Regions from separate parts of the Streptomyces sp. NPDC104381 genome, predicted to be linked through region 3. Evidence: riboswitches for the same ligand, from Rfam matches in the RefSeq annotation. Region 3 holds a riboswitch; each other region holds the start of a gene.

Region 1 (3,265 bases), on a different contig from region 3:
GACCTGGGCGGCGCGCAGCGCGACGCGGGTGTGACCCTCCGCCGAGAGGTGCAGCCGGTCGTTGTCCCAGGCCCGCCGGTCCTGCACGGAGCGCAGGGACCACAGGTCCAGCACCGGGCAGTCGTAGCGGTCGGCGATGGACCGGACGTGCGCGGTGTACATGGCGATCTTGCCGCGCAGATGCTTGAGCACGGGGATGCCACGGGTGTCGAAGCCGGTGGTGACCATGACGGTGCCCACCGCCTGCGTCAGATCGGCGACGGCCCGCTCGAAGCGTTCCGCCACGTCGTCCGGGTCGGAACCGGGACGGAGGATGTCGTTGCCGCCCGCGCAGAAGCTCACCAGATCAGGTGCCAGCTCCTTGGCGCGCGGGACCTGTTCCTCGACTATCTGGTCGAGGAGTCGTCCGCGTACGGCGAGATTGGCGTACCGGAAATTCCCGTGCGTGTCGTCGACGGGGCCGACCACCGCATCGGGGACCGGGAGCTGGTCGGCCAGGAGGACCGCGAACCGGTCGGCCCAGCCGACGAGCGTCCCTCCGGGGCCGGGGTCTCCGACGCCCTCGGTGAAGCTGTCGCCAATCGCTGCGTACGACCCGATGATGCCGCGTGTTCTGTTTCTCGAATCGTCTGCCACAAGTGCTTATCCTGCACCTTCGATTGTGACCTACGCGACCGTAATAAGGGGTTGACGGGTGGTGAGAAAGACCACCCGGTCAGTTTTTGGTAAAGCCGGAATAAGGAGAGGGGCGGTGCGCCGCTGCGCACCGCCCCTCTCCTTCGGCCCGGGGTGACACCCTCGGGCGGTGGGTCTCAGATGGAGACGCCGTGCGATCGCAGGTAGGCGATCGGGTCGACGTCGGAGCCGTAGCTCGGGCCGGTCCGGACCTCGAAGTGGAGGTGCGGGCCGGTGGAGTTGCCGGTGGTGCCGGAGAGGCCGATCTGCTGGCCGCCGGTGACGGTCTGGCCGGCCGAGACCTCGAGCGAGGACAGGTGCGCGTACTGGGAGTACATGCCGTCGCTGTGCTGGATGACGACCTCGTTGCCGTACGAGCCGCTCCAGCCGGCGGAGACCACGGTGCCCGGGCCTATGGAGCGGACGCTGGTGCCGGAGGCCGCCTGGAAGTCGGAGCCGGTGTGGTAGCCGCTGGACCAGCTGGCGCCCGAGGCTCGGTACTGGGTGGTGACGTTGGGGTTCTCGACCGGGGCGGCCCAGCCGGAGCTGTCGCTCTCCGACGCACCGGAGTCGGCGGTCTCGGCGGCCGGGGCGGCCGTCTTCTCGGCGGGGGCAGCCGTCTTCTCGGCCGGGGCGGCCTTCTTCGCCGCCGACGGGGCGGACTTGGAGGGGGTGGCCTCGGCGGAACCGGACGCCTTGGCGCCCAGGGTCAGCTTCATGCCCGGCAGGATCAGGCTCGGGTTCTCGCCGACGACGTCACGGTTGTCCTTGTACAGCTTCTGCCAGCCGCCCTTGACCTTCTTCTCGGCCGCGATCTTGGCGAGGTAGTCGCCGGAGACCACGGAGTAGGTCTTGGGGGTGCTCTTCGCGGCGGAGGCGGGAGCGCTGTGCGCGGCGGCGGACGTGGCGGCCGGCGCGGACTGCTCGGCCGCGTGGGCTCCGGTCGCGCCGATCAGCGGGAGGGCGAGGACGGCGCCGCCGGTCCCTGCGGCAAGGACGCCTCGGGAGATCGGGCCGGTCTTCGTACGACGGTGCTTGCCTTTTGCGGGCATGGGGATATTTCCTCTCCGGCGCCTGCGAGGTGAGCTGTCGGGTTCGGACTGGAGATGCCCGGCCGCGCGGTGCGCGACTTGACCCCTAGCCGTGCCGGATCCCTCCGGCCGGCGGCTTACCTGGTTCCCCCGCTCCTGCCACGCGTGAGTCGGTGCGGATTCCGGGCGGCGGCAGGATTAGGCGTTCCGTCCGGATTGACCGTGACCGTAAGCGAGCCGGGACGCCGTGAACAAGCCGTCGATTCCGAACCGGAATCCACGCTTCAATTCCGGCGCGGAATTCCCGTCACACTCCGTGGATTACCGATCTTGGCTTTCCGCACGGCGTCAGGAATACCCCGCGGGATCTTCACCACGCACCGTCACGGATATGATCCCGCTCACCCGGCTCACACCATCTCCCGTACAAGCGGGGCATGTTCTGCTAAATGCACCAATACGGACATGATGTGAACGTCGACCCTCAGGGGAGGCCGGGGTCACGGCCACCGAGACGGTTGCCTGATGCAGCCATGTCGTATCGTCGCGGGCGTGCCCCCGTCGGCGAGCGGCGCCGACGCCCGACACTCCAGGAGCCCTTGTGACGCAGCTGCCAGAGGTCCCGCCGGTCGGCCCCGAGCCGACGGACGTCGACCTGACCGGTGTCCGCAACTTCCGTGATGTCGGCGGGCTTCCGACCGTCGACGGCGGCACCGTGCGGTACGGGCGCCTCTACCGCAGCGGCCACCTCGCCCATGCCACCGAGTCCGACGCGACCTTCCTCGCGGGGCTCGGGCTGCACACGATCTTCGACTTCCGCAACGCCGCCGACCACAAGCTCGACGGCCTCGACGTGGAGCTGCCCGGCGTCCGGAATGTCAGCATTCCTCTCTCCGACCCGGCGGACGGCGCGGAGTTCTGGCGGCTCGTGCGCGACGGGAACATCCAGCAGCTGCGCTCGATCCTGGCCGACGGCAAGGGGACGGACCGGATGGTCGCCTCGTACCGTTCGATCATCAAGGACCGCACCGCCGAGCACAGCCGCGTGCTGCACGCGCTGGCGGAGGACAGCGTGCCGGCGCTGATGCACTGCGCGGCGGGCAAGGACAGGGCCGGCCTCTCGGTCGCGGTCTCGCTGCTCGCGGTCGGGGTACGGGTGGAGGCCATCGAGGCCGACTACCTCAAGTCGAACGACGCGCACCGCCGCTACAAGGTGCGCCGCAGTGACACCTCGGCGGTGGGAATGTCCGAGGAGGTGATGGAACTGCTCAATCCGCTCTTCGGCGCCCGCGCCGAATACCTCGCCGCGGCATTCGAGACCATCGACGAGATCTGGGGCGGCACGGACCGCTATCTCCGCGAGGGACTGAAGATCAGCGACGAGACCCGCGCGCGGCTGCGTGAGCGCCTCGTCGAGGGCGCCTGACGCAGCAGGCGGCCGCAAGGCGCCTCTCCCTGCGCGACGGGGGCCCGTCGAGGAGGCGTGAGGCCGGACGGTCAGCCTTTGCCGGCCACGGTGAAGAGCAGGAAGAGGAAGCCCGCGACGACGTGACCGGCCA
Region 2 (3,265 bases), on a different contig from region 3:
GACACCACCCGGACGAGCCGCGCCCTCGCCGGACTGGCGGGGGCGCGGCTCCCGCCGTGCCACGATCGTGCGCGAACAGGGCCGGCCGCGCCCTCCCGCGCCGCGGTGCGGCTCGGGGCAGGAGCCCCCGGCCGCCGACATGCCCTGCCGGGCACCCGGGTAGTCATTCAGCGACCCGCCCCGAGGAGCCGCTGCGGGGCCTGCCCTCCGATCTCGGCACCCGGGCCCGCGAGTTGACGCGCGAACACCTGTCGCTCACGGCCGTGCCGGCCCACCGCACGGGCGCTCCCCACAAGAGATCAGCGCCGACATCGAACGGGACACCTTCCTCGACGCCCCGGCCGCCCCGGCGTTCGGGCCGGTGGACCACGTCATGGAGAACCGCGCACCGTCCCGGCCGCCGCACCCGCGAGGTGAACGCCCGATGCTCCCACCCCAGTTCCCGCCGCTTCCCGCCCTGACCCGCGCCGAGGCCGAGTTCATCGACCGCTACCTGGAGGCGCTCGACCAGCTCGGCCGCATCAACCCCGCCCGTGGCAGCGACACGTACGGGGCGCTCCGGGCGGCCCAGGCGCTCGCGTCCAAGGCCGCCGCCCTCCGGGACGCGCTGGTGTTGATGCACGAGCGGGGTGAATCGCAGATCCACGCGGACACCTTGGCCAGGGCACTGCGGCTGCTGGACGGCGAGCGTCGCGCCGCACGGGTCGCCGTGCCACCCGCGCCGTCGAGTTGAACGCCTCACCACCGGTCGCGGAACCCGCCTTTCGGCGCCTCTTCTCGACACGCCCGGCGGGCCGATGAGTTTTGCTCGCTCGATCGGCGTAGAAGCTACCCCGCCCGAGGGACAGCCCAACTTGCGCAACGGGCGCGGACGCTGAGCGGAATCCGTTGTTCCGCCGCTGGTACGCGGCTGGTCCGGCCCGGTCGTCACGGCTCCCGGGTGGCCGCGTCCACCCGATCGGATCAGTCGTGACGACTCTCACATATCGCCACTTCAGCGAGGAAATCCGGCAGTGCGTGCGTAAAGATCCCTGGGACGACAAGCCCCCGCCACCGCGGCGGGGCGGTCCGGGCGGACGCCGAGTCCTGCCGCCGTCCGGATGCCTGGTCGACAGAAGTGGATCGGCAGGAGTGGAGGACCCGAGCACAACGGGCCGGCCGGGCAACCGGACGGCCCTCGGGGTGAAGCCGCACCACGCGGCCGGGCAACTTCGCCAGCCCGAACCCGACAGGTCATCCTTCACAGGCGGCTGACGAAGGGTTGCGCATGACTGCGCAGGTTCATGTCCCGTCTCTGTTCGCCCGTGTCGGTACGGCTTCGGTTCTGACATTCGCCGTAGGCACCACCATGATGGCCCCCGGTCTCGTGAACGACGCCGAGGCCGCGACCCATTCGACGAAGGCGCTCAAGATCGCCGCCTCGAAGAAGGGGTCGCCCTACAGATGGGGAGCCACCGGCCCCCATCGGTTCGACTGCTCCGGTCTCACGCTCTACTCGTTCAAGAAGGCCGGCAAGAAACTCCCCCGTACGGCTCAGCAGCAGTACAACAAGACCCGCCATATCTCCAGGTCGCAGCGGAAACGCGGCGACCTGGTCTTTTTCCATGCGGGCAGCAGTGTGTACCACGTCGGCATCTACGCCGGCAGCGGCAAGATCTGGCACTCACCGAAGACAGGCGCCGTGGTCCGGCTGGAGAAGATCTGGTCCGGCAACGTCTGGTACGGGAGGGTCGCCTGACACCCTCCCCCTTCCGGTTCAGCGCAGCAGGGGGCCCGTCACCAGTACGAGCCCCAACGCGGTGAGCGCCGTGCCGCTGCCCCCCTCGATCGCGCGGGAGGCACGCGGCCGGCGCAGCCACCGCCCCAGCCGGGCCACGAGCAGGGCCACCGAGGAGAACCAGACGAGCGCGAGCACGACGACCACCGAGGCCAGCAGCAGGGTCCTGGGAAGCGCCGACCGCCCCTCGGGGACGAACTGGGGCAGCAGGCTGAGGAAGAGCACGGGGGCCTTCGGGTTGAGGGCGTTGGTCAGGAAGCCCTGGCGCAGCGAGCGTCCGAGTCCCGGCAGCGCCCGGCCCGGGTCCTCCTCCTGGGCTTCGGCGCCCGCGCCGGTGGTGGCCGCCCGGCGCCACATCGCGTACAGACCGCTGAGCCCCAGGTAGAGCACGTACGCGCCGCCGAGCAGCTGCACGGTGCGGAACAGGACGGGCATCGTCACGAGGACGGCGGCGAGTCCGGCGGCGGCCAGCGCGGTGTGCACCAGCAGCCCTCCGGCGACCCCCACCGCGGTGGCGAGCCCGGACCGCCGGGATGCGAGGGCGTTGCGTACGACGACCGTGAAGTCGGCGCCGGGGAGGGCCACCATTCCCGCGGCGACGGCGACGAAGGCGAGCAGTTGTGCGTCCATGGGTCCACCTTGGCCGCTCAGGCCCTTTAGCATGTACTTGCAATATTCTGGGTCTGCCGAAAGGAATGCTTAATGTACGACCCGACGCGGCTGGCCGCGCTGGTGGCGGTGTCCGAGGCCGGCTCGATCACGCGCGCGGCGGCGCGGCTGGGTTACACCGCGCCCGCGCTCTCGCAGCAGCTGGCCAAGCTGGAGCGGGAGGCGGGGGCCGCGCTCCTGGTCCGCCATCACCGTGGGGCACGGCTGACGGCGGCGGGTGAGCTGCTGGCGGGGCGGGCCAGACGCGTGCTGGACGAGATGGAGCAGGCGCGGCACGAGCTGGCCGGGCTCGCGGGGCTGTCGGGCGGCCGGCTGCGCGTCGGTACGTTCGTGACGGCCGGGATCCATCTGCTGCCGCCCGTGCTCACGGCCTTCCGGCGCGCCCACCCCGACGTGGAGCTGGCCGTCACGGACTACGAGCCGCCCGCCGGGGTCACCGCGGTGGCGGCGGGTGACGTGGACCTGGCGCTGACCCATGCGTACGAGCCCGCGGCTCCCCAGCCGCTGCCGGCCGGGCTGTCGGCCGAGCCGCTGCTCGTCGAGGAGCTGGTGCTGGTCACCGCGCTCGGGCAGATGCTGTCCGAGGGCGGCGGCCCGCTGCCGGTGGCCGAACTCGCGGGCCGTCCGCTGATCAGCAGCGCCCCCGACCATCCGCCGCGGCGCGGGGTGGAGCGGGCGCTGGCCGAGGCGGGTGCCACCCCGGCGGTGGTGTGCGAGTCGCCCGGCTACGCCCTGGTCTGCGCCCTGGTCAGTGCGGGGATCGGCGTGGCGGTGGTGCCGGAGATGGTGGCGGCGATGTCCCCGGCGCCACTCGCCGTC
Region 3 (3,265 bases):
GACACACGTTCGAGTAGGGCTAGGTTCACCGTTCGACTCACCCGTCACAAGTCAGTCACACGGAAGGCAACCCCATGGGCTCCGCGACCGGCAGACACCGCCGCCCTCGCCAGGCACCCGCCATCGTCGTCGCCGCAGGCGTCACCGGATCGGCCATCGCCATCCCGCTGCTCGGCGCCGGCGGCGCGCAGGCCGCCGACGCGTCCACCTGGGACAGGGTCGCCGAATGCGAGAGCGGCGGCATGTGGAGTGCCGACCTCGGCAACGGCTACTACGGCGGTCTGCAGTTCTCGCAGGACACGTGGTCGGCGTACGGCGGCACGGCCTACGCCCCCCGGGCCGACCTGGCCAGCCGCTCGCAGCAGATCGCGGTCGCGGAGAAGGTCCTGGACGACAAGGGACCGCAGGCATGGCCGAGCTGCGCGGTGATCTCCGGGCTCGCCCTGGACGGCACGCTGCCGGGCGTCGACCCGGGCGGCGAGCCGTCCGCGGAGCCCTCCGACACCGCGACCCCGTCCGAGACCCCTTCCGCCGAGCCCTCGGACACCGCGACGCCGTCCGACACGCCCTCGTCCGGATCGAAGGCTCCGTCCGACGAGGCCGACGACACGGCCGGCCAGGACGACGACACGGACGCGTCGCCGTCCGCCACCCCGACCCCCGAGCCCTCCGGGACGTCCGGCGCCTCCCGGGGCGACGGCGGGACGGGCGGCAAGCACCGGGGCACGCCCGCCCCCGAGACGAGCGCGGGAGCGGACCTGGACGAGGGGCGCGAGTCCGGCCGCCACGCCTCGCGCGGTGAGTCCGAGGCACGTCAGGGCGCGGAGGGCACGTACACCGTCCGCGAAGGCGACAACCTCTGGTCGATCGCCGACGCGCAGGACCTCGACGGCGGCTGGCCGGCGCTCTACGAGGCCAACAAGGACGAGCTGGGCTCCGACCCCGACCTGATCCTTCCCGGCCAGAGCCTGGACCTCCTGGGCCTCGGGTCCGACGCGCAGGGCGACTCGGCGGAGACCGCCGCCGCCAACTGATCAAAAGCGGGAAAACGCCCCGAAAACAGGGGTAGTTCAGAGGCCTATGTCCACTTATGCGTAAGTGAGACATGGGTCTCTTTGCTTCAACTCCTGCGGTCGGTCCGTCCGATCCGTCCATATTGGCTCCGACCTGCGAAAACGAACCTTCACGTCGAACCGGTACGGGCTGATTGGCCGTTATGTCCATCTTTGAATGTGGGGGTTGCGTGTGTTTACGGTCGGAGCCGCTCGCACCGCGGGCACCTTCGACCGTCACGCCGAATCCTGCCGTCGGCCGAAGGGGACCGACGCGTAAAGCGCCGTAGGCAGGAGCGGGGGACCCAGGTAAGTGCCGGACCCGGCCGTCGGAAGACGGGCCGTGTACGGCTTGGGGTGAAGTCGTCCGCGAGTAGGGCGACCGGGCCACTCACAGCCCGAACCCGACAGCTCACCTCGTAGGCGTCGGTGAGGAGAACCATGCTGCTTTCCAGCAAGGGCAAGCACCGTCGCCCGTCCAAGGCCGTCCGCATCGCGACCCTGGCCGGTGTCACCGGTGCCGCCGTCGCCGTGCCGCTGATGGGCGCGACCGGCGCTTCCGCCGCCTCCGTCGACACCTGGGACGCTGTCGCCCAGTGCGAGTCCGGTGGCAACTGGTCCATCAACACCGGCAACGGCTACTACGGCGGTCTGCAGTTCTCGCAGTCCAGCTGGGCCGCCGCCGGCGGCACGCAGTACGCCGCCCGCGCCGACCTGGCCTCCAAGGACCAGCAGATAGCCGCCGCCGAGAAGCTCCTCGACCTTCAGGGCCCGGGTGCCTGGTCCTGCGCCGGGGCCGGCGGGCTGACGAACGACGGTGTGGACCCGGGCGTCGACACCGGCGCGTCGAAGAACGGCGACACCGACCCGCAGGCCGCTCCGGAGCGCAAGGCCGAGCAGCCCACCACGCGCAGCGAGAAGCGCACGGCCCCCGAGAAGACCGTCACCACCCCGACCGGCGAGAAGGTCGAGAAGGGCGACGGCGAGTACAAGGTCAAGGCCGGCGACACCCTCAGCAAGATCGCCGAGGCGAAGAAGGTCAAGGGCGGCTGGGAGAAGCTGTTCAAGCTGAACGACGACATCGTCGACGAGGCCGACCTGATCTTCCCGGGCCAGCAGCTCCACCTGAAGTAGTCGGAAACACCCCCGGGGCGCTCCTCCTGCCCCGGAGGCCGGGCCCGGCGCGCAGACCCCCCGCGCGCCGGGCCGGGCCGTGTCCGGACCCTCCCGGGGACGCCCCGGCCGGGGGCCGTTCGCGGGCTCGCCGTGAAGGTGAGTGTTCAACAGTTGTGGTTACTCGCCAGTAGATTTCTGGAGCTTTGCCCGGAATGCAGGTCCTTGGGTCCTTTTTCGTCCCAGGGGACGGGCGGACGGCCGACGGAGCGTGCCGAGCCGGTTAGGCTCGTGGCGCAAGGCCACAGTGACCCTGCACAACCAGTGTCAGATCCCAGAAGGAGATGCCTCGTGCCGTCCATCGACGTCGTCGTAGCCAGGGAAATCCTCGACTCCCGGGGCAACCCCACGGTCGAGGTCGAGGTTGGCCTCGACGACGGCAGCACGGGACGTGCTGCTGTTCCGTCCGGCGCCTCCACCGGTGCGTTCGAGGCCATCGAGCTTCGCGACGGGGACCCCAACCGTTACCAGGGCAAGGGCGTCGAGAAGGCCGTCCTCGCCGTGATCGAGCAGATCGGCCCGGAGCTCGTCGGCTACGACGCCACCGAGCAGCGCCTCATCGACCAGGCGATGTTCGACCTGGACGCCACCGAGAACAAGGGCTCCCTCGGTGCCAACGCCATCCTCGGTGTCTCGCTGGCCGTGGCGCACGCCGCGTCCGAGGCGTCCGACCTCCCGCTCTTCCGCTACCTCGGCGGCCCGAACGCGCACCTGCTGCCCGTTCCGATGATGAACATCCTGAACGGCGGCTCGCACGCCGACTCCAACGTGGACATCCAGGAGTTCATGATCGCGCCGATCGGCGCCGAGTCCTTCTCCGAGGCCCTTCGCTGGGGCGCGGAGATCTACCACACGCTGAAGAAGGTCCTGAAGACCAAGGGCCTGTCCACCGGTCTCGGTGACGAGGGCGGCTTCGCCCCCAACCTCGAGTCCAACCGCGCCGCCCTCGACCTCATCCTCGAGGCCGTCAAGGAGGCCGGTTACGTCCCGGGCCGCGACATCGCGCTCGCGCTCGACGTCGCCGCGTCCGAGTTCTACAA

Evidence for each region. Region 3 has a riboswitch for cyclic di-AMP ahead of ACZ607_RS31040 (LysM peptidoglycan-binding domain-containing protein). Riboswitches for the same ligand answer to the same signal wherever they lie in the genome.
Region 1: it holds a riboswitch for cyclic di-AMP, as region 3 does, so the genes downstream of both, ACZ607_RS32175 (M23 family metallopeptidase) here and ACZ607_RS31040 (LysM peptidoglycan-binding domain-containing protein) in region 3, are expected to answer to the same signal.
Region 2: it holds a riboswitch for cyclic di-AMP, as region 3 does, so the genes downstream of both, ACZ607_RS10210 (C40 family peptidase) here and ACZ607_RS31040 (LysM peptidoglycan-binding domain-containing protein) in region 3, are expected to answer to the same signal.

Annotation. Positions count from the first base shown of each region.
Region 1 covers NZ_JBVJNK010000011.1:144,836-148,100, reverse strand. The annotation lists gene ACZ607_RS32180 (SGNH/GDSL hydrolase family protein) at 1-636, opposite strand, end outside; gene ACZ607_RS32175 (M23 family metallopeptidase) at 813-1,727, opposite strand; cyclic di-AMP (ydaO/yuaA leader) riboswitch at 1,732-1,892, opposite strand; gene ACZ607_RS32170 (tyrosine-protein phosphatase) at 2,308-3,132, shown strand; gene ACZ607_RS32165 (DUF6126 family protein) at 3,204-3,265, opposite strand, start outside.
Region 2 covers NZ_JBVJNK010000003.1:143,493-146,757, reverse strand. The annotation lists gene ACZ607_RS10215 (hypothetical protein) at 425-733, shown strand; cyclic di-AMP (ydaO/yuaA leader) riboswitch at 1,092-1,264, shown strand; gene ACZ607_RS10210 (C40 family peptidase) at 1,268-1,738, shown strand; gene ACZ607_RS10205 (LysE family translocator) at 1,757-2,407, opposite strand; gene ACZ607_RS10200 (LysR family transcriptional regulator) at 2,480-3,265, shown strand, end outside.
Region 3 covers NZ_JBVJNK010000010.1:162,353-165,617, forward strand. The annotation lists gene ACZ607_RS31035 (transglycosylase family protein) at 75-1,034, shown strand; cyclic di-AMP (ydaO/yuaA leader) riboswitch at 1,325-1,493, shown strand; gene ACZ607_RS31040 (LysM peptidoglycan-binding domain-containing protein) at 1,494-2,186, shown strand; gene eno (phosphopyruvate hydratase) at 2,517-3,265, shown strand, end outside.